DNA from 2 places in the Amycolatopsis sp. NPDC054798 genome. Region 2 is predicted to be linked to the other one. Evidence: riboswitches for the same ligand, from Rfam matches in the RefSeq annotation. Region 2 holds a riboswitch; the other holds the start of a gene.
What was found. Region 2 has a riboswitch for cobalamin ahead of ACWGIC_RS00710 (hypothetical protein). Riboswitches for the same ligand answer to the same signal wherever they lie in the genome.

Region 1 (4,546 bases), on a different contig from region 2:
AACTCCGAATAGCACATGTGCGTGTGGATCTGCGTGGTTTCCGCGACGCCCGAGGTGGCCAGCCGGAACGCGGGCACCGCCCAGTCGAAGTACGCCTCGCGGTCCGCCGCGCGCAGCGGAAGCAGTTCGCGCAGCGCGGGTTCGTCGACCTGCACGATGCGGATCCCGGCCGCCTCCAGGTCCGCGACCTCGTCCCGGACGGCCAGCGCGACCTGGCGCGCCGTGTCGGCCAGCGGCTGGTCGTCGCGGACGAACGACCAGGCGAGGATTGTGACCGGGCCGGTCAGCATGCCCTTCACCGGACGGTCGGTGCGGCTTTGCGCGTACTTCGCCCATTCGACGGTCATCGGCTTCGGCCGGGAGACGTCGCCGAACAGGATGGGTGGCCGGACGCAACGGGATCCGTACGACTGGACCCAGCCGGATGTGGTCGCGGCGAATCCGGTCAGCTGTTCGGCGAAGTACTGGACCATGTCGTTGCGTTCGGGCTCGCCGTGCACGAGGACGTCTAGGCCGAGGTCTTCCTGGAGTCGAATTACGCGCTCGATCTCGGCGCGCATCGCGGTGCGGTAGCCGGTGTCGTCGAGCTTGCCCGCACGGTGTGCGGCTCGGGCTCGGCGTACTTCGCCGGTCTGCGGGAAGGAGCCGATCGTGGTGGTCGGCAGTGGGGGCAGGTTCAGGGCTTTCTGTTGTGCCGCAGCGCGTTTCTCGTACGGCGGGCGGATGGTGTCTTGCGGGCGGAGTGTTGCGATGCGGGCTCGGACGTCGGCGTCGTGTAGCTCCGCGGCCTGGGCCCGGTCGGCGATGGCGGCACGCGCGGGGGCGAGATCCACGTCCTCGCCGCGGAGGGCTCGGTCGAGCAGGACGACCTCGTCTACCTTTTGGCGTGCGAAGGCGAGCCAGGTCTTTAGCCTTGGGTTGAGGGTTGTCTCTGCTTCCACGTCGTAGGGGACGTGCAGCAGTGAGCACGACGTCGATACGCTCACGTGTGCTGCGGTGTTTTTCAGGCGCGCTGCGCGGGCGAGTGCGACACCGGGGTCGGTGCGCCAGACGTTTCGGCCGTCTACGACTCCGGCGAGGACTTCCTTGTCTCGCAATGCTCCTTCCGCTGCTACTTTGTCTACAAAGGACTCGTCGGTGACCAGGTCCACGGCGAGCGCTTCGATGGGGGAGCGGGCCAGTACGCCCAGTGCTCGGCCGAGGCCGCCGAAGTATCCGGCTGCCAGGAGCTTCGGTCGGTGCTTTTCTTTGGCCAGCAGGTGGTATGCGCGGGTGAGGGCGTTGAGTTCAGCGGTGGTCCGGTCCGCTGCGAAGGCTGGTTCGTCCAGTTGTACCCATTCGACGCCCTCGTCGGCCAGTTTGCTCAGCAGGTCGGTGTAGGCGGGTAGCAGTTCGTCCAGCAGTTCCAGTGGGGCGAATCCGGGGTCGGTCGGCTTGGCCAGCAAGAGGAAGGTGACCGGTCCGACTAGCACCGGGCGTGGGGTGATTCCGAGTGCGCGGGCTTCGCGGACCTCGTCGATCGGGGTGGTGCCGGTGAGGGCGAATCGGGAGTCTGGGGCTAGTTCCGGGACTAGGTAGTGGTAGTTGGTGTCGAACCACTTCGTCATTTCTAGCGCCGGGGCATCTGGGACTCCGCGTGCGGCGGCGAAGTAGGTGTCCAGGGGTGACAGGCCCAGCCGGGTGAAGCGTTCCGGTAGCGCGCCGAAGAGTGCGGTGGTGTCCAGCATGTGGTCGTAGAGCGAGAAGGTGCTGGACGGGATTGAGTTGAGGCCTTGGGCGCGCAGGGTTGTCCAGGTCTGTTCGCGGAGTCGGCGGCCGGTGGTCAAGAGGGCTTGTTCGGTGCTCTTGTTTGCCCAGTAGGACTCGAGTGCTCGTTTCAGTTCTCGGGATGGGCCGATTCGCGGGTAGCCAAGAACGGTGGTGCCGAGGGGGTTCACAGCATGCATCCTCACGTGCTCGCCGGAAGAGTCCGGGCACGCGGAAAGCCGTGCTTCGGTCGGTGCCTTGTCCCGCGAGGCCCGGACTCACGCACGCCGTCGGCGTGCGTGCCATTGGCAGGTATTCGGACTCGTGGGCGTATCGCTCGTGCCTACCGGCTGTCGCTTCCCGGGCGGGGCGCCCAGTGCTTTACCGCGTTCGCGGTGACAGCTTTCGTTCCCACATACCGCTGCGGGGCAGTCCCGGATTCGCACCGGGTTCCCTGTTGCCTCGCCGGGACGCGGGTGCGTCCTGGCGAACCAGTGGCGTGGGCGAGTCTAGCGGGTCTGGGGCTAGCCGGGAGCGTCGGAAGGCGTCCGTCGTCCTGCGGCGGACGTCGCGGTCAGTGAGCGCGGTGGCAGGCCATGCTGAGCTGGCAGGCGCGATCGCCGACGCGAGAGCTGCCGGGACGCAAGTATGCGAGATGAGCGGAGCTGATGTTTTTGGCGCTCTGTCCGTTAATGTCTGATCATTTCTCACTGCCGAGTCGCATTTACTGCTTATTTTTCAGTCTCTTCCGGGGAATGGCTGAGCACGTCAGGGCGTAGCGATTTTCTGAATTGTCACCCGGTCGGCGGTTCCTTGCGTGCAGCAGGCGGTAGAGACTGCGGAGTTGTTGGTGGGCAACTAATATTCGGGTGTTGCAGGGGTTCTTTGCATGGTTAAAGTTGGCGGGTGCACGACTGTGAAAGGAGGGGTGATGCGAAGACTTTCTCATGTCGGATCATTTTCTGCGGTTGTGGTTCTTATTTCTTCGACATTCGCGGCGGGTGCCAGTCAGGCAAGCGCGGCCAGTCAGCCGGCCTGCACGATTTCTGACCACTGCTACGCTGTGGGTTTTATTGGGTCCAAGCAGCGGCCGTTGTGGATGAACGGAGTCGGTTCAGATCTGGTGGTTGGCTGTCTTCACGTGGACAACCGAGACGCTGAGTTCGCCAACTGGGAGTCGTGGCTTCTCACCAACCTCAACAATCCGAAGCTGGACACCTGGGTTGAAGCGGGAATGACCGCGGGCACACTGTACAGTTCCCCGCGGCACGAGAAAGGATTTCTGTGGTACTGGGCCGATCAGCGGCCAGGGGTGCCGTACCGGGAGTTCTACATCAAGTCCGCGCACGAGCTCGCCAGCGAGAACGTGACCTTCAGCTGGGTTCCCGGCAGTCCCAACTGGGAGATTCGTCAGAACGGGGATCTTGTCGGCATTTCCGAAGGCAATGGGGCATTCGGCGGCCAGGCGTATAATGGGCTCGAGGTAACGGTTCCCAGCGCCCGGATTTTCGCCAACTCGGCAAAATTTCAATACCAAGATACCGGCAACAAGTGGCATCCCGCTGATGCGGAACTGGTCAATCAACGACCCGATCTGTTCCTTATGTACACAAACGGGCAAAACATCACGGGCGCAACGCGCAAGCCCTGTGCCGACAGGACGGAGAAGATGTCTGCTGAAAGCGACGCCGCACCGCCTACTCCCGCCGACCTGCTGGGGACGGCGAAGAGGCTGGCTGCCGCGAATGACGAGGACAACCCGGCCAGTATTCGATATGTGAGAACTGACCGCAATACGCTCAAGCATATTGACGGAACGCAGCCCAAGGTCAACGATCCAGTGTACTTGATTCAAATGACCGGAAACTTCGTCGGGCACGCCGCCAAGGTGCCCCCGGGCAGCAAGGCTCCCAGGGGAAACGTGCTCACCGTCACTGTAGACGCGAAATCCGGGCACATGCTGGGTTGGTCGATCCTGGCGGAGCCGCACGACCTTGCGACGTTTGGAACGGTGTCGGCACTGCAGTGATGAAGCGGGCTGGCCGCGGCCGGTCTGGTATTGCCGGGCAAACGAACTCGGCCACGCCTTGGCAGGCGTGGCCGAGTTTCAGGGGGTGTCTCTGGGTGGGATCAGTCCCAGTCGAGTGCGCCGCCGGACTGGTATTCGATGACGCGGGTTTCGAAGAAGTTCTTTTCCTTCTTCAGGTCCATCGCTTCCGACATCCACGGGAAGGGGTTCTCGTTCTCGCCGTAGATCGGGGACAGGCCGATCTGCTGGGCGCGCCGGTCGGTGATGAAGTGCATGTACTGCTCGCACAGGTCGGCCGACAGGCCGAGCATGCCACGCGGCATGGTGTCGCGGGCGTACTTCACTTCCAGTTCGCACGCTTCCTGCAGCATGCCGCGCACCTCGGCCTGGAATTCCTCGGTCCACAGGTGCGGGTTCTCGATCTTGATCTGGTTGATGCAGTCGATGCCGAAGTTCAGGTGGATCGACTCGTCGCGCAGGATGTACTGGTACTGCTCGGCGATGCCGACCATCTTGTTCCGCCGGCCCAGCGACAGGATCTGCGCGAAACCGGTGTAGAACCACATGCCCTCGAAGATCACGTAGAACGCCACGAGGTCGCGCAGGAACGCCTGGTCGGCTTCCGGCGTGCCGGTCTCGAAGTCCGGGTTCTCCAGGTTCTGTGTGTACTTCAGCGCCCACGCGTCCTTGTCCGAAATGGACGGGACCTCGCGGTACATGTTGAACAGCTCGCCCTCGACCAGGCCGAGGCTCTCGCAGATGTACTGGAAG
Region 2 (4,546 bases):
AAGTCGCCAGGAACGGGCCGATCCGTTCGGTATCGCGGCCGATCGGTGCGGTGGCGCGGACGTAGGCCTGAAGGGCGGACATCTCTGGTGGAAGCCTTTCGGAAGGAAGGAAAGCACAGGCAGCACGAAACCAGGCAGGGCTTCCCACGCCAGGCGCGCAGGCCAGACAGCTCAGGCCAGACAGCTCAGGCCAGGCGGCCGGGGTGGGCCGTGGCGGAGCACATAGGCATTCCTTCGTCCGAAACGAACTTCCCGTTCATCGTCTCAGACCGGGCAAGCGAATTAAGAACTCAGCGCGGCCCGCGCCTGGTCCACGATCCGAGCCAGGTGCACGCCTCGCCGGACATCGCAGGGGTGCGTGGTCGTTCCGCACGACACCATCGCGGCGAAGTCGTCCAGCAGCGCGGTGTACGCGTCGTTCGCCGTGCCAGCGCGGCCGAGGGTGCGGAGGCCGTGCTCGCCGAAGACCGAGTACTCGACCACCGTCGGCTGCACCGGCAGGCGCATGCTGAGGGTCGCGGTGCTCGTGATGCCGCCTTCGTGTTCGAGCAGCAGTTGCCAGAGGTCTTCGGGACCGCGGTGCGCGGCGAGGACGCCGGTGATCGGACCAAGGGCGGCGTCGAGGAGGTCGAACGCGTGCGGGCCGACGTCGGCGAGTGCGCCGCCCGCCGGGTCCTGTCGCCAGGTCGAGGTCGCGTACTTGCCGCCGAGCAGCGCGCCGGACAGCCACCGCACGCTGCCGCCTCGCCAACCGCCAGCGGCGGTGACGCCGTCCAGCCAGTCGCGCGTCTGCTGGGAAAACCGCAGCGTGAGCATCACCAGCGAAGCCACGCCAGCGGACGTCACGGCGTCGGCGAGACGCTGTGCCGAGGCCAGGTCGGCGGCGATCGGTTTTTCCAGGATCAGGTGCTTGCCCGCCTCCGCGGCCCGGGTCGCCAGTTCGGCCTGCACGGTCGGCGGCACGGCGAACGCGAGCGCGTCGACCTGCTCGAACAACTCGTCCAGATCGCTGGTCGGCACGGCGTCGTAGGCCTGCGCCAGCGCGGCGGCGGCTTCCGGCCGACGGCTCCACACAGCACTGAGCACGGTCCCTGGATGATCCGCGAGCCCGGGAGCGTGCACCGTGGTGGCCCACGGTCCGGTTCCTACGAGGCCGACGCGCAGCTGGTCCTGTCCCACGCCCGGAAGTGTAGGTGTGTCCGCGGTCGCTTCCGGCGCGGCCTGCGGTGCGTTAACGTCGACAAGTTCTTCGCCACGAACGGGGGAAGCCGGTGAGAATCCGGCGCTGGCCCGCAACCGTGAGCGGCCCGCGAGGGACCGCGAGCCGGATCGCCCGTCGTGGTCCGATCGATGCGAGGTACATCTGACATGAAGTTCGGCCACGCGCGGCACTGGGGGCGAGTCCTCGCCGGCTGCGCTCTTCTCGTCGCCACCGGTTTGGGCGGGGCGTCCTCCGCCTCGGCGACCACGCCCGGCAAGGGCACCGCAGGTTATTGCCAGGACGACAACGGCGTCACGGTGATCGTCGATTTCCAGGGGCTCGGCGGCGAAACCCTGATCCGGTGCGCTCCCGGCAAACAGGAAAACGGCGTCACCGCCCTGCAGAACGCGGGCTTCGAACTCGCCGGTGCGGGCAAGTACGGCCTGGCGGTGATGTGCAAGATCGAGGGCAAGCCCGCCGACCAGACCTGCACCGGAATGCCGCCGGAGAACGCGTCCTGGAGCTTCTGGACCGCCGCCAACGGCGGTAAATGGGCCTCGGCGCAGGTCGGCGCGCAGAGCTGGAAGCCGCCCGCCGGTGCGTTCGAGGGCTGGTCGTTCGCGATCGGCAAGTCCTACACCGAGTATCCGCCGCCGCGCACCGAACCGGTGCGCAAAGCCAACGCGCCCGCGGAATCTCCGGCTCCGGCGTCCACTTCGGACAGTGGATTCCCGTGGGGACTGGTGATCGGCATCGTGGTCGTCGTGCTGCTCGTGGTGGCCGGGACGGTCGTCGCGGTGCGCCGCAGGCGTGCCGCGGAGTAGCCCGCGAGCGCTCCATCCCGGCGCGTGGTGGGTGTGGGCGCTCGCGCTCGCCGTCGCCGCCAGCCGGACCACGAACCCGGTTCTGCTCGCTCTGGTGATCGCGGTGGCCGGGTTCGTCGTGGTGCTCCGCCGCGGCGACGCGCCGTGGGCGCTGGCGTTCCGGATGTACGCCTGGGTCGCCGGGGTGATCCTGGCCTCGCGCGTGCTGTTCCGGATCCTGATCGGCGGCGAGGACGGCGGCCACATCCTGTTCACGCTGCCGACCATCCCGCTGCCGAGCGTCGCGGCCGGCATTCAGCTCCTCGGCCCCACTTCGGCCGAGGAGCTGCTCGGCGGCCTGTACGACGGACTCCGGCTGGCGACGATCGTGCTCTGCGTCGGTGCCGCGAACGCGCTGGCGAACCCGAAACGCCTGCTCAAGGCAGTGCCTGGGGCGCTGTACGAGGTGGGGACGGCGGTGACTGTCGCGTTGTCCGTGGCACCGCAGCTGGTTGAGAGCGTGCAACGGGTGCGTCGCGCGCGTCGGCTGCGGGCTGGCAAGACGCGCGGCCTGCGGTTCGTGAAGGGGATTTTCGTGCCGGTACTGGCCGACGCCATGGACCGGTCACTGCAGCTCGCGGCGGCCATGGACTCCCGCGGCTACGGACGGCGCGGCTACCTCTCGCCGCGCGTCCGGATGCTGATCGCGACCTGTGTGCTGGCCGGGCTGGTCGGCGTCGCGGTGGGGGTTTACGGCGTGCTCGACGGGTCCGCGTCGTGGCTCGGCGTGCCGATGCTCGTCGCCGGCCTGGTGCTGGCCGCCGCCGGATTCGTGCTGGGCGGACGGCAGATCCGGCGCACGACCTACCGGCCCGATCCGTGGCGGCTGCCGGAGACGCTGGTCGCGCTGTGCGGCGTCGCGACCGCGGTGCTCGTGCTGATCGCCGACCCGGTTTCGCTCACCACCCCGGCCAGCCCGCCGACCTGGCCGGAGCTGCCGCTGCTGCCTGCCGTCGCGGTGCTGATCAGCGTGCTGCCCGCTTGGTTCGCGCCGCGTCCGGCGCTGGTGTCGGAGGTCGTCCGATGATCGAGTTCTCGCAGGTCAGCGTCACTTACGACGGGGCGGACCGGCCGGTGCTCCGGGACGTCGACGTGACGATCGAGGAGGGCGAACTCTGCCTCGTCGCCGGACGCACCGGTGTCGGCAAGTCGACATTGCTCGGCGCGATCAACGGTCTCGTCCCGCATTTCACCGGCGGCACGCTGGCCGGACGCGTCGAGGTCGCCGGGCTCGACACCGCCACTCATCCGCCGCGTGAACTGGCGTCGGTGGTCGGTGTGGTCGGACAGGATCCGCTGGCCGGATTCGTCACCGACACCGTCGAGGAGGAACTGGCTTACGCGATGGAGCAGCTCGCCGTCGCGCCGGACGTGATGCGCAAACGCGTCGAGGAAACCCTCGACCTGCTGGGCATCGCCGAACTCCGCGACCGTCCACTTCGGACTCTCTCCGGCGGGCAGCAGCAACGCGTCGCGATCGGCGCGGTGCTCACGGCGCACCCGAGCGTGCTGGTGCTGGACGAACCGACGTCGGCGCTCGACCCGACCGCGGCCGAGGAGGTGCTGGCCGCGATCACCCGGCTGGTGCACGACCTGGGCACGACGGTCGTCGTCGCCGAGCACCGGATGGAACGCGTCGCGCAGTACGCCGACCGCCTGCTCTACCTGCCCGGCGACGGCACCGTGGTCTCCGGCCCGCCAGCGGAAGTCTTCGCCGAGACCGACGTCGCCCCGCCGATCGTCGAGCTAGGGCGGCTCGCGGGCTGGTCACCGCTGCCGCTTTCGGTCCGCGACGCCCGCCGTCTCGCCCGCCCACTGCGAGAACGCCTGGCCGAGCGCCGCCCCAATGTGGCATTGGGTGCTCCACCGATGCCCCCGCCGCCGCCCTCAACGGAGGCGCTGCGCGCCACTGGCCCATTCAACGCACCGAACGCCACATTGGGTGCGTCGCATGCACCCAATGCCACATTGGGGCGCTCTGGCGAAGCGGTGCTCAAGGCGAGGGGCGTGCGGGTCCGGTACGGCGGCGTGAACGCGGTACGCGGCGTTGACCTGCGGCTGAACCGCGGCGAGGTGGTCGCGCTGATGGGCCGGAACGGCTCGGGCAAGTCCTCGCTGCTGTGGGCGTTGCAGGGCAGCGGACCCCGGTCCGACGGCACGGTCGACGTCCTCGGCGCGGACCCGAAGTCGCTCCGGACGCGGGCTGCTCGCACGCGGGTCGGGCTGGTCCCGCAGACCCCGTCCGACCTGCTGTACCTCGATTCCGTCGCGGCGGAACTGCGGCAGGCGGACGTCGAATCGGACGTCACGCCAGGCACCGCGCGGAAGCTGCTCGACCGGCTCGTGCCCGGCGTCGCCGACGACACGAACCCGCGTGACCTCTCCGAAGGCCAGCGACTCGCCTTGGTGCTGGCCGTGCAGCTCGCCGCCGCCCCGCCGGTCGTCCTGCACGACGAGCCGACCCGTGGCCTGGACTACCCGG

Region 1: another riboswitch for cobalamin. It lies ahead of metE (5-methyltetrahydropteroyltriglutamate--homocysteine S-methyltransferase); the one in region 2 lies ahead of ACWGIC_RS00710 (hypothetical protein).

The regions. Positions count from the first base shown of each region.
Region 1 is NZ_JBSHAM010000122.1:5,222-9,767, reverse strand. Features, by position in the region: gene metE (5-methyltetrahydropteroyltriglutamate--homocysteine S-methyltransferase) at 1-1,946, opposite strand, end outside; cobalamin riboswitch at 2,037-2,257, opposite strand; gene ACWGIC_RS40260 (hypothetical protein) at 2,678-3,775, shown strand; gene ACWGIC_RS40255 (ribonucleotide-diphosphate reductase subunit beta) at 3,877-4,546, opposite strand, start outside.
Region 2 is NZ_JBSHAM010000001.1:140,559-145,104, forward strand. Features, by position in the region: gene ACWGIC_RS00700 (GNAT family N-acetyltransferase) at 1-82, opposite strand, end outside; gene ACWGIC_RS00705 (Gfo/Idh/MocA family protein) at 283-1,179, opposite strand; cobalamin riboswitch at 1,208-1,355, shown strand; gene ACWGIC_RS00710 (hypothetical protein) at 1,369-2,025, shown strand; gene ACWGIC_RS00715 (CbiQ family ECF transporter T component) at 2,012-3,091, shown strand; gene ACWGIC_RS00720 (ABC transporter ATP-binding protein) at 3,088-4,546, shown strand, end outside.